Thermus aquaticus: one gene and its partner. The protein of the gene in region 1 binds, or shares a complex with, the protein of each later gene. Links are inferred from orthologs where the notes say so. Each region holds a gene or a part of one and is shown in the gene's direction. Other genes may lie near its edges.

Evidence for each region.
Region 2: the proteins of rodA (region 1) and BVI061214_RS08100 are in contact, whole or in part, in a crystal structure (PDB 6PL5), measured with the Thermus thermophilus proteins. The link is inferred for Thermus aquaticus from one-to-one orthologs. Residues at the interface, in WP_223903423.1 of Thermus thermophilus: Phe161, Val165, Phe168, Val169, Leu172, Pro198, Tyr199, Glu202, Tyr211, Arg212, Asp213, Gln220, Val221, Gln223, Ser224, Ile226, Ala227, Ile228, Gly229, Ser230, Gly266, Phe267, Val270, Leu274, Tyr277, Gly278, Leu281, Phe285, Leu289, Arg297; in WP_223903432.1 of Thermus thermophilus: Arg4, Ile5, His6, Leu8, Ala9, Phe12, Ala15, Leu16, Leu19, Gly20, Arg22, Ala23, Trp24, Leu26, Gln27, Val28, Tyr31, Tyr34, Leu36, Leu43, Thr45, Asp47, Lys156, Gln157, Gly158, Ser160, Val184, Leu201, Glu202.

Annotation. Positions count from the first base shown.
Region 1 is NZ_LHCI01000106.1:1,183,453-1,196,966, forward strand. Bases 5,211-8,210 are described here. They hold rodA (rod shape-determining protein RodA), read left to right. Parts: upstream 5,211-6,170; coding sequence 6,171-7,250; downstream 7,251-8,210. Other genes in these bases: minD (septum site-determining protein MinD), read left to right, coding at 5,211-5,950; minE (cell division topological specificity factor MinE), read left to right, coding at 5,950-6,171; BVI061214_RS07525 (ABC transporter ATP-binding protein), read left to right, coding at 7,289-8,210. Also shown: BVI061214_RS07485 (AMP-binding protein), read right to left, coding at 1-602; acs (acetate--CoA ligase), read left to right, coding at 732-2,678; BVI061214_RS07495 (nuclear transport factor 2 family protein), read right to left, coding at 2,731-3,111; BVI061214_RS07500 (acyl-CoA mutase large subunit family protein), read right to left, coding at 3,114-4,658; BVI061214_RS14045 (hypothetical protein), read right to left, coding at 4,668-4,799; BVI061214_RS07505 (winged helix-turn-helix transcriptional regulator), read left to right, coding at 4,845-5,150; more of minD, read left to right, coding at 5,147-5,210; more of BVI061214_RS07525, read left to right, coding at 8,211-8,356; BVI061214_RS07530 (ABC transporter permease), read left to right, coding at 8,349-9,209; BVI061214_RS07535 (ABC transporter permease), read left to right, coding at 9,206-9,985; BVI061214_RS07540 (polyamine ABC transporter substrate-binding protein), read left to right, coding at 9,982-11,019; BVI061214_RS07545 (c-type cytochrome), read left to right, coding at 11,055-11,432; ilvD (dihydroxy-acid dehydratase), read right to left, coding at 11,419-13,122; BVI061214_RS07555 (SDR family NAD(P)-dependent oxidoreductase), read right to left, coding at 13,119-13,514. UniProt on the Escherichia coli protein: Peptidoglycan polymerase that is essential for cell wall elongation. Also required for the maintenance of the rod cell shape. Functions probably in conjunction with the penicillin-binding protein 2 (mrdA).
Region 2 is NZ_LHCI01000106.1:1,300,131-1,313,643, reverse strand. The notes cover bases 5,248-8,246. They hold BVI061214_RS08100 (penicillin-binding transpeptidase domain-containing protein), read left to right. Parts: upstream 5,248-5,881; coding sequence 5,882-7,612; downstream 7,613-8,246. Other genes in these bases: BVI061214_RS08090 (DUF420 domain-containing protein), read right to left, coding at 8,139-8,246; BVI061214_RS08095 (septum site-determining protein MinC), read left to right, coding at 7,622-8,149; BVI061214_RS08105 (hypothetical protein), read left to right, coding at 5,439-5,885; mreC (rod shape-determining protein MreC), read left to right, coding at 5,248-5,442. In the rest of the region: BVI061214_RS08145 (transglycosylase domain-containing protein), read right to left, coding at 1-296; BVI061214_RS08140 (hypothetical protein), read right to left, coding at 500-874; redox-regulated ATPase YchF, read right to left, coding at 1,032-2,138; deoC (deoxyribose-phosphate aldolase), read left to right, coding at 2,333-2,992; BVI061214_RS08120 (phospholipase D-like domain-containing protein), read left to right, coding at 2,982-4,121; BVI061214_RS08115 (Maf family protein), read left to right, coding at 4,097-4,657; more of mreC, read left to right, coding at 4,654-5,247; more of BVI061214_RS08090, read right to left, coding at 8,247-8,576; BVI061214_RS08085 (hypothetical protein), read right to left, coding at 8,573-8,848; BVI061214_RS08080 (hypothetical protein), read right to left, coding at 8,867-9,436; BVI061214_RS08075 (hypothetical protein), read right to left, coding at 9,501-10,160; bifunctional glutamate N-acetyltransferase/amino-acid acetyltransferase ArgJ, read right to left, coding at 10,245-11,390; argC (N-acetyl-gamma-glutamyl-phosphate reductase), read right to left, coding at 11,381-12,418; BVI061214_RS08060 (Uma2 family endonuclease), read right to left, coding at 12,421-12,939; argF (ornithine carbamoyltransferase), read right to left, coding at 12,944-13,513. UniProt on the Escherichia coli protein: Catalyzes cross-linking of the peptidoglycan cell wall. Responsible for the determination of the rod shape of the cell. Is probably required for lateral peptidoglycan synthesis and maintenance of the correct diameter during lateral and centripetal growth.

The DNA of each region.
Region 1 (13,514 bases):
CCCAAAGCCCCCAGAACCTCCCCCTTGGGGCCCAGGAGGGGGGCCGCCAGGGCGGAGATCCCCAGGGCGTACTCCTCCATCCCCACCGCCAGCCCCGAGGCCCGGACCCGCTCCAGCTCGGCCTCGAGGGCCAAGGGGTCGGTGAGGGTGTAGGGGGTCTTGGGGAAGAGGGGGGGGACGGGCAGGACCCCGTGGGCCAGGAGGACCTTGCCCAGGGCCAGGGCGTGGGCCTCGGGGGGCAGGGTCTCCCCCAGGGGGTTGGGCTGGCCCTGCCGCCCCCGGGTCTTGAGCCGGACCCCTTCCGGGGTGAGGAGGGCCAGGTAGCACCGCTCCCGGGTCCTCAGGTAGAGCTCCTCCAGGGCCTCCTCCAGGAAGCCCTGGGCCTTAGGGGCGGGCCGGGCCCGGGCCAGGGTGTACCGCCCTTCCCCTTTGACGGCGAAGCCCTCCTCCACCAGGCTGTTGAGGAGGGCGTAGGCGGCGGAGAGGCTCCGGCCCAGGTGCCTGGCCACCTCCTTGGCCTCCACCCCTTCCGGGTGCTCCGCCAGATAGGCCAGGACGCGCAGGGCCGCCTGCACCGTGGAAAGCCCCTTTCGCCGCGGCATCTGGCCCCATCTTCCCGAGGGAAAAGGCCCGCTGTCAAGAAAAGGGAGATTTTTCGCCATTTCGCAAACCCCCTTTTTCTTGACCCCGTGGGCCCGGGCCGCCTATCCTCGGAAAGCGAAGGAGGACCTATGGACCGGATTGAGGGTGTGCTCAAGGAGGAGCGGGTCTTTTACCCTAGCGAGGCGTTCCGCAAGCAGGCCCACATCGGGAGCGAGGAGGAGTACGAAAGGCTCTACCGGGAGAGCCTCGAGGACCCCGAGGGCTTCTGGGGACGGGTGGCCTCGGAGCTCCACTGGTTCACCCCCTGGCAGAAGGTCCTGGAGGGGGACCTGCCCCACCCCAAGTGGTTCGTGGGGGGCAGGACCAACCTCTCCTACAACGCCCTGGACCGCCACCTGGGGACCTGGCGCAAAAACAAGGCCGCCCTCATCTGGGAGGGGGAGCCGGGGGAGGAGCGGGTCCTCACCTACCACGACCTCTGGCGGGAGGTGCAGAAGTTCGCCAACGTCCTCAAGCGCCTGGGGGTCAAGAAGGGGGACCGGGTCACCATCTACCTGCCCATGATCCCCGAGGCGGCCATCGCCATGCTGGCCTGTACCCGCATCGGGGCGGTGCACTCCGTGGTCTTTGGGGGCTTTTCCTCGGGGGCGCTGGCGGACCGCATCAAGGACGCCGAGGCCAAGGTCCTCATTACCGCCGACGGGGGTTACCGCCGGGGGAGCATCGTCCCCCTCAAGCAAAACGCCGACGAGGCCCTGAAGGAGACCCCCAGCGTGGAGCACGTGGTGGTGGTGCGCCGCACCGGGGAGGAGGTGCCCATGACCCCGGGCCGGGACCACTGGTGGCACGAGCTCATGGAGGTGGTCTCCGACCGGGCGGACCCCGAGCCCATGGAGGCGGAAGACCCCCTCTTCATCCTCTACACCTCGGGCTCCACCGGGAAGCCCAAGGGCGTCCTCCACACCCTGGGCGGGTACATGACCTACGTCTACTACACCACCAAGCTGGTCTTTGACCTCAAGGACGAGGACGTGTACTGGTGCACTGCCGACGTGGGCTGGATCACCGGGCACTCCTACGTGGTCTACGGCCCTCTCCTCAACGGGGCCACCACGGTCATGTACGAGGGGGCCCCCAACTGGCCCGAGCCCGACCGCTTCTGGCAGATCGTGGACAAGTACGGGGTCACCATCTTCTACACCGCCCCCACCGCCATCCGGGCCTTCATGAAGTGGGGGGAGAACTGGCCCTTAAAGCACCGCCTGGACACCCTCCGCCTTCTCGGGACCGTGGGCGAGCCCATCAACCCCGAGGCCTGGCTTTGGTACTACCAGGTGATCGGCAAGGGGCGTTGCCCCATCGTGGACACCTGGTGGCAGACGGAGACCGGGGGCATCATGATCACCACCCTGCCCGGGGCCCACGCCATGAAGCCCGGGCATGCCGGCAAGCCCTTCTTCGGCATCAGGCCGGAGATCCTGGACTCCGAGCACCGGCCCGTGGAGAACCCCAACGAGGGCGGGCACCTCTGCATCACCCGGCCCTGGCCCAGCATGCTCCGCACCGTCTGGGGGGACCCGGAGCGCTTCATCCAGCAGTACTTCAGCCAGCACCCCGGGGTCTACTTCACCGGGGACGGGGCCAGGCGCGACCAGGACGGCTACTACCTGATCCTGGGCCGGGTGGACGACGTCCTCAACGTGGCCGGGCACCGGCTTGGCACCATGGAGATTGAGTCGGCCCTGGTCTCCCACCCCGCCGTGGCCGAGGCGGCGGTGGTGGGCCGGCCCGATCCCCTGAAGGGAGAGGCCATCGTGGCCTTCGTCACCCTGAAGGAGGGCCACACTCCCTCCGGGGCCCTGGGGGAGGAGCTCAAGGCCCACGTGGCCAAGGTCATCGGCCCCATCGCCCGCCCCGACGAGGTGCGCTTCACCGACGCCCTGCCCAAGACCCGCTCCGGCAAGATCATGCGCCGCCTCCTGCGGCAGATCGCCGCCGGGGAGCAGGAGATCAAGGGGGACACCTCCACCCTCGAGGACCGCTCCGTGGTGGAGAGGCTGAAGCAGGGCTCCTAAGCCTCAGGCCTACCGGGGCCCCCATCCTGGCTTGCGCCAGGATGGGGCGGTTCTACTGGGCCGGGCTCTTGTGGACGTGGACCACCTTCCACCCCTCGGGAAAGCGCACGGCCACCCGGCTCTCGTTGACGGCGGTGTGCCTGAGGCCCCCTTCCTCCTCCACGGTGAGGAGGAGGGTGTAGCTGAAGATGGCCACGTCGCCGTAAAGCTGCAGGCGCCGCTCCAGGAGGTCCACCCGGTAGGGGCGGCCCCGGGTGGCCCACCGCCTTTCCGTCATGAAGAGGTGGAAGGGGAGGCCGTCCAAGCGGTGGGGGGTCACGAACCACTCGTAAAGGGATAGCTCCTCGTGGGTGGTGGCCTTATACCCTTCGGGGTCGCCGTCGTAGATGCTCTTGAGGTGCCTTTCCAGAAAGGCCCAAAGCGCCTCTTCCATCCTCACCTCCCGGGCTGGTACTCCCCCCACTCCTCCCTCAAGACCCCGCAGACCTCGCCCAGGGTGGCCCGGCGCCGGAAGGCCTCCAGCACATAGGGAAAGAGGTTCTCGCTTCCCCTCGCCGCCCGCCTCAGGTTCTCCAGGCCCACCCGGACGCTCTCCCCGTCCCGGTTGCGCTTAAACTCGGCCACTTCCCGCTTGCGCTTCTCGTGGAGCTCGGGGTCTATGCGCTGGACGGGGACGGGCTCGTTGAGGGGGCTCTTTGGGTCCTGGAAGCGGTTGACCCCCACGATGATCCTCTTGCCCTCCTCCACCTCCTTCTGGAACTGCCAGGCGGACTCCTCTATGGCCCGGTGGAAGTAGCCCGCCTCCACGGCGGCCACCGCGCCCCCCAGGGCCTCTATCTCCCCGAGGAGCCTCTCCGCCTCCCGTTCCAGGGCCTCGGTGAGGTGCTCCACGTAGAAGCTCCCTCCCAAGGGGTCCACGGCCCGGGTGACCCCGCTCTCGTAGGCCAGGATCTGCTGGGTCCTCAGGGCCAGGAGGGCGCTTTTCTCCGTGGGCAGGCCCAGGGCCTCATCGTAGGCGTTGGTGTGGAGGCTCTGCGTGCCCCCTAGGACGGCGGCCAGGGCCTGGTAGGCGGTGCGCACCACGTTGTTCAGGGGCTCCTGGGCGGTCAGGGTGGAGCCCCCGGTCTGGGTGTGGAAGCGGAGCATCCAGCTTTTGGGGTCCTTGGCCCCGAACTCCTCCCGCATGATGCGGGCCCAGAGGCGCCGCGCCGCCCGGAACTTGGCGACCTCCTCAAAGATGTCGTTGTGGGCGGCGAAGAAGAAGGAGAGCCTGGGGGCGAAGCGGTCAATGTCCAGGCCCCGTTCCAAAGCCGCCCGCACGTAGGCCTTGCCGTCCGCCAGGGTGAAGGCGATCTCCTGGGCGGCGGTGGCCCCGGCCTCGCGGATGTGGTAACCGGAGATGCTGATGGTGTTCCACCGGGGCACCTTTTGGCTGCAGAACTCAAAGATGTCGGTCACGAGCCGCATGGAGGGGCCCGGCGGGTAGATGTAGGTGCCCCGGGCGAAGTACTCCTTGAGGATGTCGTTCTGCACCGTGCCCGAGACCTTTTCCCAGGGGACTCCCTGCTTCTCCGCCACCAGGAGGTAAAGGGCCAGGAGCATCATGGCGGGGGCGTTGATGGTCATGCTGGTGGAGACCTGGTCCAGGGGGATGCCCTGGAAGAGCTTCTCCATGTCCGCCAGCGTGGCGATGGACACCCCCACCCGCCCCACCTCCCCCACGCTCATGGGGTGGTCGGGGTCCAGGCCCAGCTGGGTGGGGAGGTCAAAGGCCACGCTGAGGCCCGTCTGCCCCTGGGCCAGGAGGTATCGGTAGCGGGCGTTGGTCTCCTCGGCGGTGGAGAAGCCGGCGTACTGGCGCATGGTCCAGGGCCTCTCCAGGTACATCCTGGGGTAGATGCCCCGGGTGAAGGGGTACTCCCCCGGGCGGCCCAGCTTTTCCCGGTAGCCTTCGGGCAGGGACTCAAAGAGGCCTTCCATGCCCTAGTTTTACAGGAGGCGGAGGAGGAGAAGGAAGAGGAAGAGGAGGCCCAAGATGAGGAGAAGGGGCGGGAGGAGGAGGCTATAGAGGGCTAGGACCATGGCCAGAAAGTCCTTCCAGTCGGGCTTCGCCTCCTTCACGCCCCCATTGTAGCCCCACGCTTTCCCTTTTGATAGCATTAGGCCATGGCCCTCTCCAAGAACGCCCGCAAGGTCCTCAAGGTCCTGGCCCGGCGGGGGGCCCCGGAGATCCTTCTGGCCCTGGGCCGGGGGCCTTCCCGCTTTTCCGATCTGCAGGCCTACCTCCTCCTCTCCCCCCGGACCCTGGCGGAGAGGCTTCGGGAGTATCACCTTCTGGGCTTCGTGGAGAGGCGGGCCTTCCCCGAGGTGCCGCCCCGGGTAGAATACACCCTGACCGCCCGGGGTAAGCGGGTACTGGAGTTTCTCCGCGCATTGGAGGAGACCCTGGATTCCGAGGAGGTTAAGCGGTGAAGGCGAGAGCCATCGTGGTGACATCGGGCAAAGGTGGGGTGGGGAAGACCACCACCACCGCCAACCTGGGGGCCGGTCTGGCCAAGCTGGGCGAGAAGGTGGCGGTCATTGACGTGGACGTGGGCCTCAGGAACCTGGACGTGGTCATGGGCCTCGAGGGCCGGGTGGTCTTTGACCTCATTGACGTCCTGGAGGGCCGGGCCAAGGTGCGCCAGGCCCTCATCCGGGACAAGCGGGTGGAGAACCTCTACCTCCTCCCCGCCTCCCAGACCAAGGACAAGGAGGCCCTGGACCCGGTGCGCTTCCAGGAGCTGGTGCGCCACCTTTTGGAAGAGGAGGGGTTTGACCGGGTCCTCATAGACTCCCCCGCCGGGATAGAAAAGGGCTTCCAGACGGCGGCTACCCCGGCGGAGGGGGCCTTGGTGGTGGTGAACCCCGAGGTCGCTAGCGTGCGGGATGCCGACCGCATCATCGGCCTCCTGGAGGCCCGGGAGATCCGGGAAAACCTCCTCGTCATCAACCGCCTGCGGCCCAAGATGGTTTCCCGGGGGGACATGCTCTCGGTGGAAGACGTGGTGGAGATCCTGGGCCTGAAGCCCATCGGCATCATCCCCGAGGACGAGCAGGTCCTCGTCTCCACCAACCAGGGCGAGCCTTTGGTCCTCAAGGGGACAAGCCCCGCCGCCATCGCCTTTATGGACACCGCCCGCCGCGTCCACGGGGAAGAGGTGCCCTTTAGGAGCGTGGACGAGGCCCAGGGGCTCATGGCGGTGTTGCGCAGGCTCTTTGGAGGGCGCTGATGTGGTGGCGTAAAGGGAGCAAGGAGAAGGCCAAGGAGAGGCTCAAGCTGGTCCTGGCCTACGACCGGGCCAAGCTGTCGCCGGGGATGGTGGAGAACCTGAAGCGGGACCTCCTCGAGGTCCTCCGCCGCTACTTCCCCGCCCAGGAGGAGGGCCTTTCCGTGGCCTTGGAGGAGCGGGGGGAGAAGATGGTCCTCATGGCCGACATCCCCCTCAAGTGATGGTCCTGAGGCGCCCCAACCTCCTGGCCTACGATTTCGGCCTGGTGGCCCTGGTTCTGGCCATCCTGGCCCTGGGGCTCTTCAACCTGCGAAGCGCCCTGCCGGACCCAAGCCTCTTCTCCCGGCAGCTTCTCGCCCTATTCCTGGGCCTGGGCCTGGCAGTGGGGGTCCAGTTCCTCTCCCGCCGCCTGGTCTTCGCCCTGGCCTATCCCCTTTACGCTCTTTCCCTGGCCCTTTTGGTCCTGGTCCTATTGGTGGGGCGGGAGATCAACGGGGCCAAGGCCTGGTTCGTCCTGGGGCCTTTGCAGTTCCAGCCCTTAGAGCTGGCCAAGCTGGGCCTGGTCCTGGCCCTGGCCCGGCTTCTGGAAGACCGCCCCGTCCGAAGGGTCTGGGACTACGTCCTTCCCGGCCTCCTCACCCTGCCCGTGGTGGCCCTCCTCCTCCTCCAGCCCGACCTCGGGGGGAGCCTGGTGGTCCTCTTCGGGGTCTTCGCCGTCCTCTTGGTGAGGGGGCTACCCTGGAAGCACCTCCTCTTGGCGGCCCTGGCCCTGGCCGTCCTGGTGCCCACCCTGGTCTGGCCCAACCTCAAGCCCTACCAGCGGGAGCGGGTCCTCATCGTCCTGGACCCTTACCGGGACCCCCTGGGCCAGGGGTTTCAGGTCATCCAGTCCACCATCGCCATCGGCTCCGGGGGGCTTTTGGGCAAGGGATACGGCCAGGGGACCCAGACCCAGCTGGGCTTCGTCCCTTTCCGCCACACGGACTTCGTCTTCGCCGTCTGGGCCGAGGAGTGGGGGTTCGTGGGGGTGGCGGCCCTCCTGGCCCTTTACGCCCTCCTCGTCCTCAGAATCCTCGCCCTGGCCCTGGAGTGCCCCAGGTTCGCCGACCGCCTCTTCCTCGCCGGGGTGGGGGGGATGCTGGGCTTCCAGGTCCTGGTCAACCTGGGGGTGGCCCTGGGGGTCGTGCCGGTGACGGGCCTCACCCTGCCCCTCTTCTCCTACGGGGGGTCCAGCCTCATGGCCACCCTCTTCTCCCTGGGACTCGTGCTCCTGGTGCACCGGGACCGGGCCGAGCCCTAGGGGCTTGCAGGGAGGGGCGGGGTTGCTAAACTTACCCCGTGGCCGGGGACGCTCTGGTGCGCCTAGAGGGGGTGCGGAAGCGGTACGGGGAAGTGGTGGCCTTGGACGGGGTGGACCTGGAGATCAGGAGGGGTGAGTTTTTCAGCCTCCTCGGGCCCTCGGGGTGCGGCAAGACCACGCTTTTAAGGCTCCTCGCCGGCTTTGAGACCCCGGACGCTGGCCGGGTTCTGATCGGGGGGAAGGACATGGCGGGGGTTCCCCCCTATGAGCGGCCCGTGAACACTGTCTTTCAGAACTACGCCCTCTTCCCCCACATGACCGTGGCGGGGAATATCGCCTTCGGCCTCAGGATGAAGGGGCTTCCCCAAGGTGAGATCCGCAAAAAGGTAGCCTGGGCCCTAGAGCTGGTGGACCTTCTGGGCCTCGAGGGCCGCTACCCCAGGGAGCTTTCCGGCGGGCAAAAGCAGCGGGTGGCCCTGGCAAGAGCCCTGGTCCTGGAGCCCCAGGTCCTCCTTTTGGACGAGCCCCTTTCCGCTTTGGACCTGAAGCTCCGCCAAGAGCTCAGGGTGGAGCTCATGCAGCTCCAGAGGCGCCTTGGCACCACCTTCGTCTTCGTCACCCACGACCAGGAGGAGGCCTTGGTCATGTCGGACCGCATCGCCGTCATGCGCGCGGGGCGCGTGGAGCAGGTGGGCCTCCCCGACGAGGTCTACGAAAGGCCAAAAAACCGCTTTGTGGCCGACTTCCTGGGCCGATCCAACCTCCTTCCCGCCCGGCCCCACCCCCTGGGGGCCGAGACCCCTCTGGGCCCCCTTCGCCTTAAGTCCCCCCTGGAGCGGGAGGCCCTTCTGGTCATCCGGCCCGAGAAGATCCGCCTCTACCCCAAGGGGGCGACCCCGCCCCGGGAGAACCTGGTCGTGGCCCAGGTGGAGGAGATCGTCTACACAGGGGCGGAAAACCAGTACTACCTGCGGGCGGGGGAGGTGCGGCTTCTGGCCTACACCCTGAACCAGGACCTGCAAGAGCCCGGTTCCGAGGAGTTCGCCTACGGGGAAGAGGTTATCTGCTACCTCCCCCCGGAGAACCTGGTGGTGATCCATGAATGAGGCGGCGACCCCCCGGCAGCGCCTCCTCCGGGTCCTGGTGACCGTGGGGCCCGGGGGGCTTTGGCTCCTCCTCTTCGTTCTCCTGCCCACGCTCCTCGTCCTCCTGGCCTCTCTTATGCGCCGGGGGCCTTACGGGGAGCTCCTGGGGCCTTTGGGCCTCCACAACTACCTGAGGCTTTTGGAGGCCCCCTACTTGGAGGCCTTCGCCCAGAGCCTCTGGGTGGGGGCCCTAGCCACCCTGTTGGCCGCCCTCCTCGGCTACCCCCTGGCCTTTTACATCGCCCGCCACCCCAGGCGGGACCTGCTCCTTCTCCTCCTCCTCATCCCCTTTTTCACCAACTTCCTCATCCGGGTCTACGCCTGGCTGGTCCTGTTGCAGAAAGAGGGGCTTCTGAACGCCCTCCTCCTGGCCTTTGGCCTTGGCCCCTACGCCTTCTACCCCTCCTTCGCCGCGGTGATCCTGGCCACGGTCTACACCTTCCTGCCCTTCTTCGTCCTGCCCGTCTACGCCAGCGTGGAGCGCGTGGACTGGCAGCTTCTGGAGGCCGCCTACGACCTGGGGGCGAGGCCCTTTAGGGCCTTCCTTCACGCCGTGCTCCCCCAGACCTACCCCGGCCTCTTCGCCGGAAGCGTCCTGGTCTTCATCCCCGCCATGGGGACCTTCGTGGTGGCGGACCTCCTGGGGGCGGGGCGGGTGGTCCTCATCGGCAACCTCATCCAGCAGCAGTTCGGCCTGACCCGGGACTGGCCCTTCGGGGCGGCTTTGAGCGTGTTTCTGATGGCCTTCGTTCTCCTGGCCCTCTACCTCTACCGGAGGCTCCAGGGGGAACGGGGCCTCGAGGACCTGGTATGAGGCGGCTTCTCTCCCTCCACGCCCTTCTGGTCTACCTCTTCCTTTACCTTCCCATCCTGGTCATCGCGGCCCTCTCCTTCAACGAGAGCCGCCGGGGGGTGCGCTTCACCGGCTTCACCCTGGACTGGTACCGGGCCCTATTCCAGGACCCCAGGGTCCTGGAGTACTTCCTCAACACCCTGGTGGTGGCCTTCACCTCCACCCTGGTCTCCACCGTGCTGGGCACCCTTTTGGCCCTGGGCCTGGTGCGCTACCGCTTTTGGGGCCGGGGGATCCTCACCTACCTCCTCTACATCCCCGTGGTGGTGCCCGACGTGGTCATGGGGGTCTCCCTCCTCCTCCTCTTCGCCTTCGCCCGGGAGCTTCTCGGATTTCCCCGGCTTTCCCTCCTCACGGTGATCCTGGGCCACATCACCTTCCAGGTGGCCTTTGTGACCCTGGTGGTGCGCTCGAGGCTTCTCCTTTTGGACCCGGCCCTGGAGGAGGCCGCCCGGGACCTGGGGGCCAGGGGCCTCCAGACCTTCCTCTACGTGACCCTGCCCCTGGCCTGGCCTGGCGTGGCCGCCGGGGCTCTCCTGGCCCTCACCCTCTCCCTGGACGACTTTGTGGTCACCTTCTTCACCGCCGGGCCCGGGGCCACAACCCTGCCCCTTTACATCTACTCCAGCGTGAAGCTGGGCGTGAGCCCCAAGGTCCACGCCCTCTCCACCCTGTTGGTGGGCCTTTCCGCCTTCTTCCTGGCCTTGGGGTATGCTCTTAGCCGGAGGCGCATATGATCGCAAGGTTTTCCCTTCTCCTTTTGGCCCTCCTCCTCACCGCCTGCCCCAAGCGGGCGGAGGTAGAGACCCTCTACTTCCTCAACTGGGCCGACTACATCCCCGAGGAGCTGGTCAGGAAGTTTGAGCGGGAGACCGGGGCCAAGGTGGTCCTGGACACCTTTGAGTCCCCCGAGGCCATGCTGGCCAAGCTGAAGGCGGGGGCCGACCGGGAGTTCTCCCTGGTGGTGGCCCCCGACTACTACGTCCTGCAGATGGCCCGGGAGGGCCTCGTCGCCCCTCTGGACAAGGGGAAGCTCAAGAACCTGGCCAACCTGGACCCCTTCTTCCAGGACCCCCCCTACGACCCCGGCCTCCAGCACTCCGTCCCCTACCTCTGGGGTACCACGGGCCTGGCCTACCGGGAGGACCTGGTGCGGGGCCCTGTGGACTCCTACGCCGTCCTCTTTGACCCCAAGGCCCAGGTGGGCCCTTTCCTCCTCCTGGACGAGATGCGGGAGACCATCGGGGCCGCCCTCAAGTACCTGGGCTACTCGGTCAACACCACCGATCCAGAGGCCCTGGAGAAGGCCAAGGAGCTCCTCATCGCCGCCAAGGCCCGCTCCGTGGGCTTCGCCGGGGGGGTGGAGGCCCTGAACCGCATCCTGGGTGGGGACGCCGCGGTCTCCCTGGCCTACTCCGGGGACGTCCTCCAGGCCCGGCAGGAGGACAAGCGCCTCCGCTACGTCATCCCCAAGGAAGGGGGGACCATCTGGACCGACGCCCTGGTGGTCCTCAAGCGGGGGCCTTCCCAGGACCTGGCCTACCGCTTCATAGACTTCCTCCTGAGGCCGGAAAACGCCGCCGAGCTCGCCGCCTACACCCGCTACGCCACCTCGGTGGCCCAGGCCATCCCCCTCTTACCCGAGGAGATGCGCCAAGACCCCGCCGTCTTCCCCCCGGAGGAGGTGCGGGCCAGGCTGGAGTACCTGAAGGACCTGGGTCCCGAGATCGCCCTTTACGACCGGGTCTGGACCGAGGTCAAGGCCCGCTAAAGGCTGAGGAGGAGGCCAGGGCCTATACTGGGCCTATGAAACGCCTTCTTCCCCTTCTCCTCCTCTTCCTGCCTGCCCTGGCCCAGGGGCCGGAGGCCCTCTGGGCCAAGACCTGCGCCCAGTGCCACGGGGAAAAGGCCCAGGGGGTGAGGCCCTACCCGGGCCTGGGGGAGGCGGCTTCCCTCTTGGCTACGCCAGAAGGGCGGCGGTACCTGATCCTGGTGGTCCTCTACGGCAAGAAGGGAGCCTCGGGGCTCATGCCCGGCTTCGCCCAGCTCAAGGACGAGGAGCTCGCCGCCCTCCTAAACCACCTAATGGCCCTTCTGAAGGCCAAGGGGGAGCCCTTCAAGCCCGAGGAAATCAAAAAGGAGCGGGGCCAGAACCTGGCCCCAGACCAGATCAAAAGGCCCTAGGTGGACCTTCCGCCCCCATGCCAGCGTGGGGCGTTTCCAGCACCGCGCCCTCGTCGGCCTGGGCCACCAGGGCGGCGTAGCGGGCGAACACGCCGTGGCGGAAGGCGGGGGGGCGTGGCTTCCAGCTTTCCTTCCGCCTCGCAAGCTCCTCCTCGGGGAGGAGGACCTCCAGGAGGCGGTTTTCCACGTCTATGCGCACCCGGTCCCCCTCCTTGAGGAGGGCGATGGGCCCGCCCACAAAGGCCTCGGGGGCGATGTGCCCCACCATGAGGCCCCGGGTGCCCCCGGAGAAGCGCCCGTCGGTGAGGAGGGCCACCTCGGGGCCCAGGCCCTCGCCCACGATGGCGCTGGTCACCGAGAGCATCTCCGGCATGCCAGGGGCCCCCTTGGGCCCCACGTAGCGGATGACCACCACGTCCCCGGGGCGGATCTCCTTGGCCAGGACCTTGGCCATGGCCTCCTCCTCGGAGTCAAACACCCGGGCCGGGCCCTCAAAGTAGGTGCGCTCCGTGCCCGCAAGCTTCAAGACCGCTCCCCTCGGGGCCAGGTTCCCCCGGAGGACCACGAGCCCGCCCTGGGGCTTCAGGGCCCGCTCCACGGGGAAGACCACCTTTTGCCCTTCGGCCTCCCTGAAGGCCTGTTCCACCTCCTCCGCCAGGGTGCGCCCGGTGAGGGTCTTCTCCTCGCCAAAGAGGAGGCCCGCCTCCAGGAGCCTTTTGAAGACCAGGGGCGTGCCCCCCGCTTCATAAAGCTCCCAGGCGGTGTAGGTACCCCAGGGCCGGAGGTCGGCGATGACGGGGGTCTTGCGGGAGACCCGGTCAAAGTCGTCCAGGCTGAGCTCCACCCCCACCTCCTTGGCCATGGCCAGAAGGTGCAGCACGGCGTTGGTGCTGCCGCCCGTGGCGGCCACGGCGGCGATGGCGTTCAGGAAGCTCCTCCGGGTGAGGAAGTCTTGGGGCTTCCAGTCGTGCTCTATGGCCCAGGCCAGGATCCTTCCCGCCTCTTTGGTGGTCCTGGGCTTTTCCGGGTGGACGGCGGGGATGGCGTTGTAGCCCATGGGGGAGAGGCCCAGGACCTCGAGGGCCATGGCCATGGTGTTGGCCGTGTACTGCCCCCCGCAGGCCCCGGGGCCGGGGATGGCCCGGCGCTCAATCTCCAAAAGCTCCTCGTCGGTGATCCTGCCCGCCGCCCGCTGGCCCACGGCCTCAAAGACCTCCACGATGGTGAGCTTGCGGCCCCGCCACTCCCCGGGGGCGATGGTCCCCCCGTAGAGGACCATGCCGGGGACCCCGCTCCTGATGACCCCCATGGCGCCGCCGGGGATGGTCTTGTCGCAGGCGGAGAGGACCGCCATGCCGTCGTAGAGGTAGCCCTGGGCGACGAGCTCAATGCTATCGGCGATGACCTCGCGGCTTACGAGGCTCGCCCGCATCCCCGGGGTGCCCATGCTGATGCCGTCGGAGATGGCGGGGGCCCCGAACTCAAAGGGGAAGACCCCGGCCTCCCTGAGCCCCGCTTTCAGGTCCAGGGCCAGCTCCCTCAGGTGGTAGTTGCAGGGCATCCCGTCGGTGAAGGTGTTGACCACCCCCACGAAGGGCCTCCCAAAGTCCTCGTCCCCCACGCCCACCGCCCGGAGCATGCTCCGGGCCGGGGCCTGCTGTAAGCCTTTCTTGATCCGATCCGACCTCATGCGTCCCTCCACGTGGCGATCTTGCCGTGAAAGGCCCTGGCCCTGGGCAGGAGCCGGACCAGGGCCCTCGCCGCCTCCTCGGGGGTGAGCAGGCGGCCTTCCTCCCGGTAGCCGCGGAAGACCCGCTGGAGCACGGGGGCCCCGCCCCCTTGGGCTTCCCGGGCCGCCTTCTGCATGTCCGTCTCCACCACCCCCGGGCGGTAGACGAAGCAGGTGACCTCCGGGGCCTCGGCGGCGAGTTGCTTCGCCAGGTGCTCCTCCGCCGCCTTGGCCACGGCGTAGGCCCCGATGCCGGGCAGGTTGGTCTCGGCTGCGCCCGAGCCCAGATAGACCGCCAGGCCCTCGCCCCTTTGGAGGAGGTGGGGGTAGGCGAAGCGGGCCAGCTGGTAGCC
Region 2 (13,513 bases), 120 kb from region 1 along the record:
TGCTGGAAGTAGCGGCGGTCCTCGGAGAAGACGATGGCGGCCACCGCCGCCGGGGAGACCTGGGAAAGCCGCACCAGGCCCCGGTGGATGGCCCGCCCCTCCTCCACGCTGGCGATCTGGGCGAGGAGAGAGCCGTCCCGGGCGTAGAGGGTGGAGGTGGCGGTCAGGCGAAGGCGGTCCAGCTGGGCAAGGTCGGGGAGGTCCCGGGTGAAGGCGTAGGCCACGTAGCCGAGGGCCAGCCCCGCCCCCAGAAAAAGCGCCAAGAGGAAAAGGGCGAAAAGCCGAAGCCAGCGCACGGCCCCTAGTTTACTCGAGGCCCACCCTTAAGTACCCCGCCGCGGCTCTTGCCACGGCCCCAAAAGGACGTACCGGAGCCTAAATAGCGATGGGTGGCCACTTAAGTACCCCACCGCGGCCTTTGCCGCGGTGGGGGCCCCAGAAAAGCCCTTCCACAGCCCCGGCTTGGGCACCCTATGTCGCAAAACCAACGTGCGGGCACTTAGGAGGCGCTTCCTAGAGGGAGATCCAGGAAGCGGAAGAGCTTCTCCCGGGTTAAGGGTTTTTCTATGGCCTTCACCCGCACCACCTCCGCCGTGGTGCGGAGCTTCTCGGAAGGGGGGATGAGAACCGCGATGGAAACGAACTTTAAGCGCTTCACGTGGCGGATCCGGTTGGCGACGGAAAAGGGGTCCAGGTCCAGGTCCTCGTCCAAAAGGATGTGGCGGGGAGTGTTGTCCACCAGCCAGAAGAGCCCCTCCTTGGCATTATCAAAGTGGCGCACCGGGATCCCCCGCTCCGAGAGGAGCAGGTCCACGTAGGCCCTCAAGGCCTCGTTGCGGCTTAATAAAAGCAGGCCCGGATACTCCGCCGCCACGGGCTGAGTTTATCGGACCTCTGTAAAAATCGCATGAAAAAAGGCGTGGCTGGGGCGCGTGGACTCGAACCACGACCGGCGGATCCAAAGTCCGCTGTCCTGCCATTAGACGACGCCCCAGCGCCAAAGGCAATTTTAGGGCAAAGGAACCCCGCCGTCAAACGCTGAAGAGGATGTAAAGGACATCCCCGTCCTGCACCTCGTAGTCCTTGCCCTCGAGGCGCACCCAGCCCCGCTCCTTGGCCCTGGCCCACCCCCCGGCCTCCACCAGCCTGTCCCAGGGGATGACCTCGGCCCGGATGAAGCCCCGCTCCATGTCGGAGTGGATCTCCCCGGCGGCCTCCTTGGCCTTGGTCCCCCGGCGCACCGTCCAGGCCCGCACCTCCTTCTCCCCCGCCGTGAAGAAGGTGACGAGGCCCAAAGCCCGGTAACCCGCCCGGGCCAGGCGCTTTAGGCCGCTTTCCTTTAGGCCGTAGGCGGCGAGGAGCTCCCTGGCCTCCTCCTCAGAAAGCTCGGCCAGCTCCGCCTCCAGCTTGGCGGAGACCACCACCACCTCGGCCCCCTCCCGCTCCGCCCGGGCCCTCAGGGCGGCCACGTGGGGGTTACCCGCGCCATCGGGCAGGTCCTCCTCCGAGACGTTGGCCACGTAGATGACCGGCTTGGCGGTGAGGAGGGGGGTCTCCTTGAGGAGGCGGCGGCCCTCTTCGGAGAGGGGAAAGGTGCGGGCGGGCCTGCCCTCGGTGAGGTGGGCGTGAAGGCCCTCGGCCTCCTCCAGAAGGGGGGCGAGCTCCCGGTTGGCCCGGGCCTCCTTCCTCAAGCGCCCTAGCCGCCTTTCCCAGGTGGCCAGGTCGGCCAGGAGGAGCTCCGTCTCCACCACCTCCACGTCCTCCAGGGGGTCCACCCGGCCCATGACGTGGACCACGTTGGGGTCGGGAAAGCAGCGCACCACGTGGGCGATGGCCGCCACCTCCCGGATGTGGGCCAGAAACTGGTTGCCAAGCCCCTCCCCCTTGTGGGCCCCCTTCACCAGGCCGGCGATGTCCACGAACTCCACGTGGGTGGGGATGACGGGCGGCAGGCGCTCCCCTCTGGCGAAGGTCTTCTGCAGGGCGTAAAGGCGCGGGTCCTCCAGGGCCACCACCCCCACGTTCTTGTCAATGGTGGCGAAGGGGTAGTTGGCCGCCAGGACCCCCGCCCGGGTGAGGGCGTTGAAGAGGGTGGACTTGCCGACGTTGGGTAGACCGACGATGCCTACGGCGAGCATGCTGACCTCAAAAAAAGCCCCGTCCGGGGCTTCGCCTTATCCTAAATGCCCGCCCTTTGGTTTCGCAACATGGGGTGCCCAACTCGGGGCTAAGGGCTTTTCTGGGGCCCCCACCGCGGCAAAAGCCGCGGTGGGGTACTTGGCACAAAGTCTCCTAGCCTTCTCAAAGAAAACCCCTCTATGATGGACAGGGTATGGACCTGGCCGCCCACATTGACCACACCCTGCTGAAGCCCACCGCCACGCCGGAAGAGGTCCTGAAGGCGGCGGAGGAAGCTCTGGAATGGGGCTTTTACGGCCTCTGCATCCCGCCCTCCTACGTGGCCCTGGTGCGCCAGGCCTTCCCCCACGCCCCCTTCCGCCTGGTGACCGTGGTGGGCTTCCCCTTGGGCTACCAGGAGAAGGAGGTGAAGGCCCTCGAGGCCGCCCTGGCCTTCGCCCGGGGCGCCGACGAGGTGGACATGGTCCTCCACCTGGGCCAGGCCAAGGCGGGGAAGGTGGCCTACGTGGAAGAGGAGGTCCGCGCCGTGCGGCAGGCGGTGCCAAGGGCGGTCCTCAAGGTGATTCTGGAAACGGGCTACTTCACCCCGGAGGAGGTGCGCAACCTGGCCGAGGCCGCCATCAGGGGCGGGGCGGACTTCCTCAAAACCTCCACCGGCTTCGGCCCCAGGGGGGCGAGCCCGGAGGACGTGGCCCTCCTCCTGGAGGTGGCCCGGGGCCGGGCCCAGGTCAAGGCGGCCGGGGGCATCCGGGACCGGAAGACCGCCCTGCGGTTCCTGGAGATGGGGGCCACCCGCCTGGGCACCTCCAGCGGCGTGGCCCTGGTGCGGGGGGAAGAGGGGCATGGGTACTAGAAGGCGCAAGGGTAAGGAGATCGCCGGGCTTCCCGGCTACCTGATCCTCCTGGTCCTTCTCCTCCTCTGGCTTTTCCAGGAGCTCCGCCCTGGCCCCTCTCCCTCAGCCCTCCCGGAAACGGGGCAGGCGGAGGTCTACTTCATGCCCCAAGACGGGCCCCAGGCCAAGGCCCGTCTCCTCGCCCTCATGGCGGGCGCCCGGGAAAGCCTCTATGGGGCCTTTTACGAGTTCAGGGACCTGGAGATCGCCAAGGGGCTCCTTGAGGCCAAGGCCCGCGGCGTGAAGGTGGAGATCTACGGGGAAAGCGACTTCCGCCAGGACTTCCGCCGCTACCTGGTGGCGGCGAGCCTGGGCCAGACCCAGGAGCCCCCCAGGGTGCCCCAGACGGCCCTAAGGGAAAGGGTCCGGCCCACCTCCATAGACTGCGAGGAGATCGCCGGGATTCCCGTCTGCTTTGACGAGCGGGAAGGCTTCATGCACCACAAGTTCCTGGTGGCCGACGAAAAGGCGGTCTGGACCGGGAGCACCAACATGACCTGGAACGCCTTCGCCCGCAATGACGAAAACAGCCTCCTCCTCCCCTCCCCCACCCTGGCCCGGGGCTACGCCCGGGAGTTCAAGGCCCTCTTCGGGGGGAATAAGGAGGGCCTTGGCGAGCCCGTGGCCTTCCGCCTGGAAGACCCTCCGGTGGAAGGCACCGCCTACTTCAGCCCCAAGGGGGGGAAGGCGGCCCGGGAAGCCCTGCTTCAGGCCGCCCGGGAGGCCAAGCGGGAGATCCTGGTGGCCGCCTTCGTCCTCACGGACCGGGAGGTGGTGAAGGCCCTCGAGGACGCCCACCGCCGAGGGGTGGAGGTCAAGGTCCTTCTGGAGACCCGCACCCTCCGGGACAGCCGGGAGGAGGACCTGAGGAGGGCGGGCATCCCCGTGCGCCAGGACGGGAACCCCTACACCCTGCACCACAAGGTCCTGGTCCTGGACGGGGAGCGGGTGGTGACCGGAAGCTACAACTTCTCCGCCCGGGCCTGGCAGGTGAACAACGAAAACCTCCTGGTCCTGCAAAGCCCGGCCCTGGCCCAGCGTTACCGGAAGGAGGTCCTGAGGCTATGGGAGGAAGGGAAGCCCCTCTGATCCTGGCCTCGGGGAGCCCCAGGCGGAAGGCCCTGCTCGAGGCCCTGGGCTACCCCCTCCGCCTGGCCCCACCGGAGGTGGAGGAAGACCTGGACCTCCCCCCGAGGGAGCTGGCCCAGGCCTTGGCCCGGAGGAAAGGGGAAAGGGTGGAGGGCCAATGGGTCCTGGCGGCCGACACCGTGGTGGACCTGGAGGGCGAGGCTTTGGGCAAGCCCAGGGACCGGGAGGAGAACCGCCTTTTCCTCCGCCGCCTCTCGGGGCGGGCCCATTTGGTCCACACCGCCATCTACCTCCGCACACCTTTGGACCTGGTGGAGGAGGTGCACACCGCCAGCGTTCACTTCCGCCCGCTAAGCGAGGAGGAGATCGCCTGGTATGTGGAAAGCGGCGAGGGGCTGGATAAGGCGGGGGGCTACGGCGCCCAGGGCCTGGGCATGGCCCTCATAGAGAGGGTGGAGGGCGACTTCTACACCGTGGTGGGCCTTCCCGTCTCCCGGGTCTTCGCCCTCCTGTGGGAAAGGGGGTTCCGCCCGTGAGGGAGGTGGCCCTCCGCCGGGCGATCTTCCTCCTTCTCCTCCTCCTGGGGCTTGGGCTTTCCGCCCTCACCCGGCCCATGGCCCCGCGCCTGGCCCTCACCCTTTCCCCCCTCACCGCCCCCCTGCCCGCCCTGGGGTTTCGCCTAGGGCAGAACCTGAAGGCCTCCTGGAGCGCCCTCCTTAACCGCCAAGACCTTTACGCCGAAAACCAGGCCCTGAAGGAGAAGCTGGCCCTTCTAGAAGGGGAAAATCGCCGCCTAGCCCTGGAGGTGGCCCGGCTGGAGCGGGCTCTGGCCGTGCGCAAGACCCAGGCCCCGGGGCTCATCGCCGTGGCCCCGGTGATCGGGGAGGACCTCTCGGGGCTTTACCGCCGCCTCCTCCTGGGCATGGGGGAGCGGGACGGCCTCCGGGTGGGGATGCCCGTGACCGCCCCCCAGGGCCTGGTGGGCCTCATCGTGGAGGTGGAGGAAAGGCGGGCTTTGGTGCGCACCCTGGTGGACCCGGAAAGCCTGATCGGGGTGCGGCCGGAAAAGGGCTTGGGCCGGGGAATCGCCCGGGGAGCGCCCCCCGATAGGCTCCTCGCCGAGTTCCCCCCTTCGGTGAGGGTGGCCCCGGGCGACCTCCTGGTCACCGGAGCCCCCCTAGGCCTCTTCCCGGACGGCATCCCCGTGGGCCGGGTGGAGCGGGTGGAAAAGGCCCTGGGCGGGCTCAAGCTGAGGGCCTGGGTCCGCCCCCTGGTGGACCTCTCCCTTCTGGAAGAGGTCATGGTGCTGAGGCCCCTATGAGGCGCCTTATGGCCCTCCTCCTCACCCTCTTCCTTTCGGGCCTCCTCTCGGCCCTCTGGCCCCAAGGGCTCATGGCCCCCGACCTCTTCCTGGTCCTGGCCCTCTGGTACGCCCAGGGAAGCCCCGCCTACCTGGGCCTCCCCGTGGCCTTCCTCCTGGGGCTCCTCCAGGACCTTTTGGGCTATGGCCTAGTGGGCCTCCACGGCGTGGGTCTTCTCTTCGCCGCCTACGCCTACTACGCCGCAAACCGCCGCCTGGCCTCCGGGGAAAGCCTCCCCGCCCTGGTGGCCTTCACCTGGGCCTTTGCCGCCAAGTGGCTGGGCCACTTCCTGGTGGCCTACTGGCTGAGGCTGGAAATCCCCCCTCTCATCCCCCTGGACCTCCTCCTCGAGGCCCTCTTCACCCTCCCCCTCTTCCTCCTGGCCCGGCGCTTTAGACCATGAAAAGCCGCCTCTACGCCCTCATGGCCTTCTTCCTCCTGGCCTTCGGCCTCCTAGGCCTGAGGGCCTGGCAACTCCAGGTGCTGGAGCACGAGAAGTACGCCTTAAGGAGCCAGGGGAACTACCTGAAGACGGAGAGGATCCCCGCCCCCAGGGGCCGCATCCTGGACCGCAAGGGCCGGGTCATCGCCCAGGACCGCCTGGCGGTGGACCTGGTCTACGAGGGGGGGGAGGTGGCCTTCAAGGAGAGGCTTCTTCCCCTCCTGGGCCTCAAGGAGCTCCCCAAGGGCCCCGCCGTCCTCAAGGCGGGCGTCCCCGAGCACCTCCTGCCCACCCTGGCCGAGCTGGTGGCCGGCCAGAAGAACCTGAAGCTCGTGGAGCGCATTGAGCGCACCTACCCCAACCCCATCTCCGGTCCCGTCCTGGGCTACGTCCTCTTGGCCAACGCCGAGCAGGTGAAAAGGGGCTACCACCCGGAGGAGGAGGTGGGCCAGGCGGGCCTCGAGGCCGCCCTGGAGCCCTACCTGCGGGGCAAGGCGGGGGTGAGGGCGGTGGAGGTCAACGTCCGGGGGGAGCGCCTCCGGGAGACCATCCTGGAGGAGCCCACACCGGGGCAGGACGTGGTCCTCACCCTGGACCTGGACCTGCAGAAGGCGGCGGAAAAGGCCCTGGAGGAGGCTTTAGAGGACATCAACGCGGGCCGCCGCCAGATGGGCCTCCCCCCCGCCTCCCGGGCCAAGGGGGCCATCGTGGCCCTGGACCCCACCACGGGGGAGGTTTTGGCCATGGCCAGCTCCCCTTCCTTTGACCCCCATCTCTTCGCCCGAAGGCCCGTGCCCAAAGAGGCCAGGGCCCTTCTGGAAGACCGGGACCTGCCCCTCCTCAACCGGGCCGTCCAACCCTACACCCCGGGCTCCACCTTCAAGCTGGCCACGGGCTACGCCCTCCTGGAGGAGGGGTATGTGAACCCCGCGACCACTTACCGCTGTAGCCCCTACATCGTCTACGGGGGCCAGGTGCGGCGCAACTGGGCCACCCGGGACATGGGCCCCATGACGGTGAAGGAGGCCATCGCCTGGAGCTGCAACACCTGGTACTACCAGGCGGTGGCCCAGGACCCCTTGGGCTTCGTGGACCGGCTGGCGCAAAGGGCCCGCCTCCTGGGCCTGGGCGAGGCCACGGGCCTTGAGGTGGCGGAGAAAACGGGCCTCCTCCCCACAAGGGGCTGGAAGCGGGAGGCCCTAAAGGAGCCCTGGTACCCGGGGGAGACCCTTTCCGTGGCCATCGGCCAAGGCCCTATCCTCGCCACTCCCGCCCAGATCGCCCGGATGCTGGCCACCATCGCCAACGAGGGCAAAAAACCCCGCCTCCACCTGGTAAAGCGCCTGGGAAACTTTCCCGTGGCCCCTCGCCTGGAGCCCGTGCCGGGGCAGTCCTGGAAGGTCCTGAAGGAGGGCATGAGGAGGACGGTGACCCAGGGCACGGCCCGCCACGTCCTGGGGGACTTCCCCGTGCCCACGGGCGGCAAGACGGGGACGGCCGAGACCCCGGGCAAGCGCCGGGGCCTGGAGCACGCCTGGTACATGGGCTACGGCCCCGCGGAGCCCGGCACCCCTTACCCTCCCCTGGTGGTGGTGGCCTTTTTTGAAAACGGGGGGGAGGGAAGCCGGGTGGCCCTGCCGGCGGTCAAGAAGGTCATGGCCGCCTACTGGAAGGTGCCCGCCCCTTAGAATGGGGCCATGCGGCTTCGCGCCACCCCCAAGGCCCTGGCCCTTCGCCTGGACGGCCACGAAACCCCCGAGGACCTCAAGCGCCTCGCCCTCCCCGAGGGCCTGCCCCTGGAGGTGGAGGTGGCGGGGCCCGTGAGCGGGGAGGTCCTCGAGGCCCTCCTCGCCCTGGACCGCCCCCTGACCCTGGTCCCCCCCAGAGGCCATAGGCCCACCGGGACCCTGGTGGTCCCCAAGACCCTGCGGGCCGGGAAACGCGTGGAGCACCCGGGGACGGTGGTGGTCCTGGGGGACGTGAACCCCGGGGCCGAGGTGGTGGCGGGCGGGGACGTGATCGTGGTGGGGAAGCTCCGGGGCCTGGCCCACGCCGGGGCGGCGGGGGACGAGGGGCGCTTCATCTTCGCCCTGGAGCTGGCCGCCAAGCAGGTGCGCATCGGCCCCCACCTGGCCCAGGCCCCCGAAGGCGAGAAGGCCCGGGGGCCGGAGCTGGTGCGGGCGGAAGAGGGGCGGATCGTGGTGGAGCCCTGGCCTAAAAGGTGATGGTCCCCGTCTCCACCCCGTAGCGCTTCAGAACCAGGTAGATAATCCAGCCCGTCAGGGCCACGTAGAGCCAGATGGGCACCAAGACCCGGGCCCAGCGCTTGTGAAGAGGGAACTCCTTTCTGAACGCCCGCCAGATGACGTAAAGAGCCAAGGGGCCGTTCAGGGCCGCCAAGAGGGTGTGGGTGATCAGGATGAAGTAGTAGACCCCCTTCCAGGCCTCGGGGCCTCCGTAGGCCGTGGTGCCGTAAAGGGCCCACTTGGTCAGGTAAAAGACCAGGAAGAGGGCCGCCAGGGCCGTGGCCGTCAGCATGGCCCGGGGGTGGTTTACCCTGTCCCCGCGCCGGATGAGGAAAAGCCCCACCAGTAGGGCGAGGCCGGAAAGGACGATGGACCAGACCGCCAAGAGGCTCAGAAGGTCTTTCATAGGCTCTCTCCCAGTTTCTCCGCCATAAGCCGCACGGGCAGAAGCCTGGCCGTGCGGGCGTAGCTGTAGCCCCGGAGGAAGAACTCCTCGCGCCTAGTGATCTGGTAAAGCCTCAGGTAGGCTACCGCTAAAAGCCCGTCCCGCTCCTGGCCTGGGGGAAGGCGGTGGAGGAGGCGGGCGATCTCCTGTAGACGGCGCTCGCCCGGGGCCTCGAGGGGGGTCTCCCGCAAAGCCCGGGCCAGGTCGGCTAAGGTCTCCCCCAACCCCCGCATGGGAAGGAGTCTACCACGCTAGGGAAGCGCCCGCACCGCCCGGTTCCCGGCGGCGTCCACGGCCACCAGGCTGGCCCCCGGGCGCGTCTCCACCACAAAGGCCACCGAGGTCCCCTTGGGCAAAGAAAGGGGCACCCACCGCCCCCCTTCCCTCAGGGAAACCCGCTCCACCCCCACGTTGTCCTCCACCACCCCGTAGGCCCTTAGGAGGCCACCCTCCCGCTCCACCCGATCCACGCGGATTTTGGGCGGGGTGGCGTCCAGGGTGAGGGGAAGGCGCCGCTCGGCGCGGTTGCCCAGGGCGTCCTCGGCCTCAAGGCGCACCTCCACCTGGCCCGAGCTCGGCGCCTGGAGGCGGAAGCGGAGGTGGACAAGCCGCTTGCCCCTTTCCCCTTCGGGAAGGACCTCCTTTCCGTTCACCCGCACGCTCACCACCCCGGAGGGGTCAAAGGCGTAGCCTTGGGCCAGCAGGCTCTTCCCCGGCGCCACCCCGCCCCCTTGGGGCTCGGTGAGGCCCACCTGGGGCGGTAGGGTGTCGGGCCGGGCGCAGGCGGCCAGGAAAAGGACCATGGGCCAAAGCCACCACATGCCCCGAGGATATCCCAAAAATGAAGCTGGGAGGGACCGAACCCTCCCAGCGCACCCCTAGGACCTAGAACCGGTAAGCAGCGCCCAGGCGAACCCTGAAGACAAAACCGTCGGGCTGGGTGACAAAAGCATTATCGTTTGCGTAACTAGAGTCACCAGGGCAAGTGGTGGTGGTAGGCCCACCAGAAGAGCTACCCGTAAGGCAGCTCTGCAGATAGTAGTCTGCTCCCAGATCAGCCACCACATCCAGATTGGGGATCACGGCATAGGCCGCCCTAATCCCCCCACCGAAGCCAAAGGCGTTGGAAGAGACCTTGAGCCAGCCACTGTTATTGTAGGCACCGCCCTCAAACATGTTGTAGCGAAGGCCCAAGTATGGGGCCAGGGAAACGGGGAGCCCCTGGGCGGGAAGCTTGTAGAGGACATCCAGGCTCAGGGTGATGTTCTGGCCCCACTCGGTAAGGTTACCGGCGCTTTTGACATTTCCCCAAGTGGTCCCTGTATTTTGGTCAATGACATAGTTGTCATCCAGCGCATCGCTGGTGGCGAAGCCCAGGCCGAGGCGCACCGCCAGGGGAAGGCCAGGCGCGAGGTCCTCGGCCACCACCGCCAGCTGACCGCCGAGGCCGCTGTATATATAGCCTGCGCTAGCCTCCAAGCTGAACTTCTGCGCCATACCAAGAGCACCCAAAAAGGCCAAGAGTCCGACTAGAGCCCTCTTCATCTCAACCCCCTTGCGTGGGCTCAAGACCCACACCTAGAAACCTAACATGGAAACAAAACTTTGTCAAGGGCGAAGCGGGAAAAATCACGTGGTGTAAAGGGCGTTGATCCTGACGTAGCCCTCGGTGAGGTCGCACCCGAAGGCCTCGGCGCTATAGGGCCCCTCCCCCAGGTCGGCGAAGACCTCCACCTCCTCGGCCCGCATGGCCTGGCTGGCCCTTTCCCGGTCAAAGGGCAGGGCCCCGCCCCGGTAGAGGGGGATCCCCTGCAGGCGGATCTCCACCTTCAGGGGGTCAAACCGAGCCCCGGAGTTGCCGAGGGCGGCCAGAATGCGGCCCCAGTTGGGGTCGTTGCCGTAGAGGGCGCTCTTCCAGAGGGCGCTGGCCGCCACGGCCCTGGCCGCCCGCCGGGCCTCCTCCTCCGTGGCCGCGCCCTGGACCCGCACGGTCATGAGCTTGGTGGCCCCCTCCCCGTCCCGGGCGATCTTGCGGGCAAGCTCCCGGGCCACCTCCTCCACGGCCTCAAAGAAGGGCCCCAGGGGCACCTCCCCGTAGGCCCCGTTGGCCATGAGCAGGGCCAGGTCGTTGGTGGAGGTGTCCCCGTCCACGGTCACCTGGTTGAAGGTGCGGTCCACCACCCCCCTCCAGGAGGCCCGCAGGGCCTCCTGGGGTACCTTGGCGTCGGTGACCAGAAAGGCCAGCATGGTGGCCATGTTGGGGTGGATCATGCCGCTCCCCTTGGCCACGCCCACGATCCTGGCCCCCGCCACCTCCCTCTCGGCCACCTTGACCACCAGGTCCGTGGTCAGGATGGCCTCGGCGAAGGCCTCCACCGTGGGGGTGAGGGCGATTTGGGGCAACGAGGCCTCTATCTTCTCCACCGGCAGGGGCACGCCGATGACCCCGGTGGAGGCGGTGAGGACCTCTTCCACCGGAACCCCGAGCCTCCTGGCCGCCAGCTCAGCCATGAGGAGGTCGTCCCTAAAACCCCGCTCCCCCGTGGCGCAGTTGGCGTTCCCGGCGTTGACCACCACCGCCCGCAAGGGGCCTCCCTGGGCGTAAAGGGCCCGCCCCCGGTGGATAGAGGGGGCGGCGGCCCGGTTCTGGGTGGCGGCGTAGGCCCAGCTGGCGGGAAGCCCCGAGGCCAGAAGGGCCAAATCCGGCTTGCCCGAGGGCTTGATGCCCGCCCGCACCGCACCCGCGCGAAAACCTCTCGGAAGGTTCACGGCCATAGGCCCTCCTTGGGCAGGGCCAGGTCCTCAGGGAGGCCCAGCATCAGGTTCAGGTTCTGTACCGCCTGGCCCGCCATGCCCTTCACCAGGTTGTCCAAGGCGGCGAAGACCAGGACCCGCCCGGTGCGGGCCTCGTAAAGGGGCCTCAGGTCCACCCGGTTGGAAGCGTAGGTGGCCTTTGTCTGGGGCAGGTCCGAAAGGAGGCGCACGAAGGGCTCACCCTGGTAAAACTCCAAGTAGAGGCCCTCGAGGCGGGCCTGGTCCCAGTGCCCCTCCACCTCCGCCTCCGCCGTGACGAGAATCCCCCGGGTCATGGGCACCAGGTGGGGGGTGAAGCTCAAGCGAAGCTCCGCCCTGGGGCCGTGGGTCCTGGGCCAGCGCCCCTGGGCCAGCACCCTCCCCAGGTTGGCCTCCATCTCGGGGATGTGGCGGTGGGTTCCCCCCGCCCGGTAGGGCTTCAGGTTCTCGTTGACCTCGGCGAAGAAGGTGCCCTCCCCTTCCCTCCCCGCCCCCGAGACCCCGCTCAGGCCCACCAGGAAGCCCCCCTTCAGGGCCCCCGCCGCCGCCAGGGGGGCCAGGGCCAGGGTGGCGGCGGTCACGTAGCACCCCGGGTTGGCCACGAGCCTGGCCCCCCGTACCTCCTCCCGGTGGAGCTCGGGCAGGCCGTAGACCGCCTCCTTATAAAGCTCGGGGCTTTTGTGGGGAATGCCATACCAGGCCCCGTAGACCTCGGGGGGAAGGCGGAAGTCCCCGGAGAGGTCCACGACCCTTTTGCCTTCCCTCAGGGCCAGGGGGGCGATCTCCATGGAAAGCCCGTTGGGCAGGGCCAGGAAGACCACCTCCGCCCGCTCCAGGACCTCTTCCTGGGGGGCGAAGAGGGCCCCGTCCCAAAGCTGGGGCCAGGCCGCCTCCAGGGGCTTGCCCACGTGCTTGCGGCTAGAAAAGCCCACGAGCTCCACCTCCGGGTGCCCCTTGAGGAGGCGGATGAGCTCCGCCCCCCCGTAGCCCGAAGCCCCCAGGATGCCCACCCTTACCACGGCACCTCCAAAGGGACCTCGGGAAAGGCCAGGGGAGCCACCCGCTCCCCGGGCTTGACCCAGATCTGCTCCCGGTAGTGGTCCCCCTCAGGGGTGCGGAAAAGGAGAAGCCGCCCGCCCAGAAGGTCCTGGACCCAGACCTCGGGCACACCGCCTTGGGCGTAGAGGGGAAGCTTTTTGTTTAGGTCATAGTCCAGGCTGGACTCGGCCACCTCCACGGCCAGATAGGCGTCTTCAGGCTCGGGAAGACGACGGCTGTAATCTGCCGGTTTGAGGAGGAGAAGATCGGGCTCCAGGTAGGTGTCGGGCGGCAAAACCAGGGGGCCCTGCACCTGAACGAGAAGTTGGGGAAACGCTTCCTGCAAAACCCGGTTCCAGCGGTTCACGGTGTAGGCGTGGCGGGGACCTATCGGGGCCATCTGGTAGATCTCCCCTTTCAGGAGCTCCACCCCCCGCTCCGGCAGGGGAAGGCGGAAGAACTCCTCCAGGCGGAAGCGGTAGGGCCGGACCATACCCCTACTTTAGCAGGGTGAGGAGGACGGCCTTGGCGGTGTGGAGGCGGTTTTCCGCCTGGTCAAAGACCCGGCTCCGGGGTCCAAAGACCGCCTCCTCCGTGGTCTCCTCCCCGTAGTGGGCGGGAAGGCAGTGGAGGAAGATACCCTCGGGGTGGAGGAGGTCCAGAAGGGGCCCATTGGCCTGGAAGCCCTGAAAGTCCCTCAGGCGCTTTTCCCGCTCCGCCTCCTGGCCCATGCTGGTCCAGACGTCGGTGTAAAGGGCGTGGGCCCCCAGGACGGCCTCCTTGGGGTCGTGGGTGAGGAAGGCCCCGGCCCGGGCCAGAAGCGCCGCCTCGGGCTCATAGCCCCTGGGGGTGGCCACCCGCACCTTCAGGCCCACCAGGGGGGCCACCTCCAGGAGGGAGGCCAGGACGTTGTTGCCGTCCCCCACCCAGGCCACCTCGAGGCCCTCCAGCCCCCCAAAGGCCTCCTTCAGGGTGAGGAGGTCAGCCAGGGCCTGCAGGGGATGGGCCCTGTCGGAAAGGGCGTTGATGACGGGAATCCGGGCGTGGCGGGCCAGCTCCTCCACCGT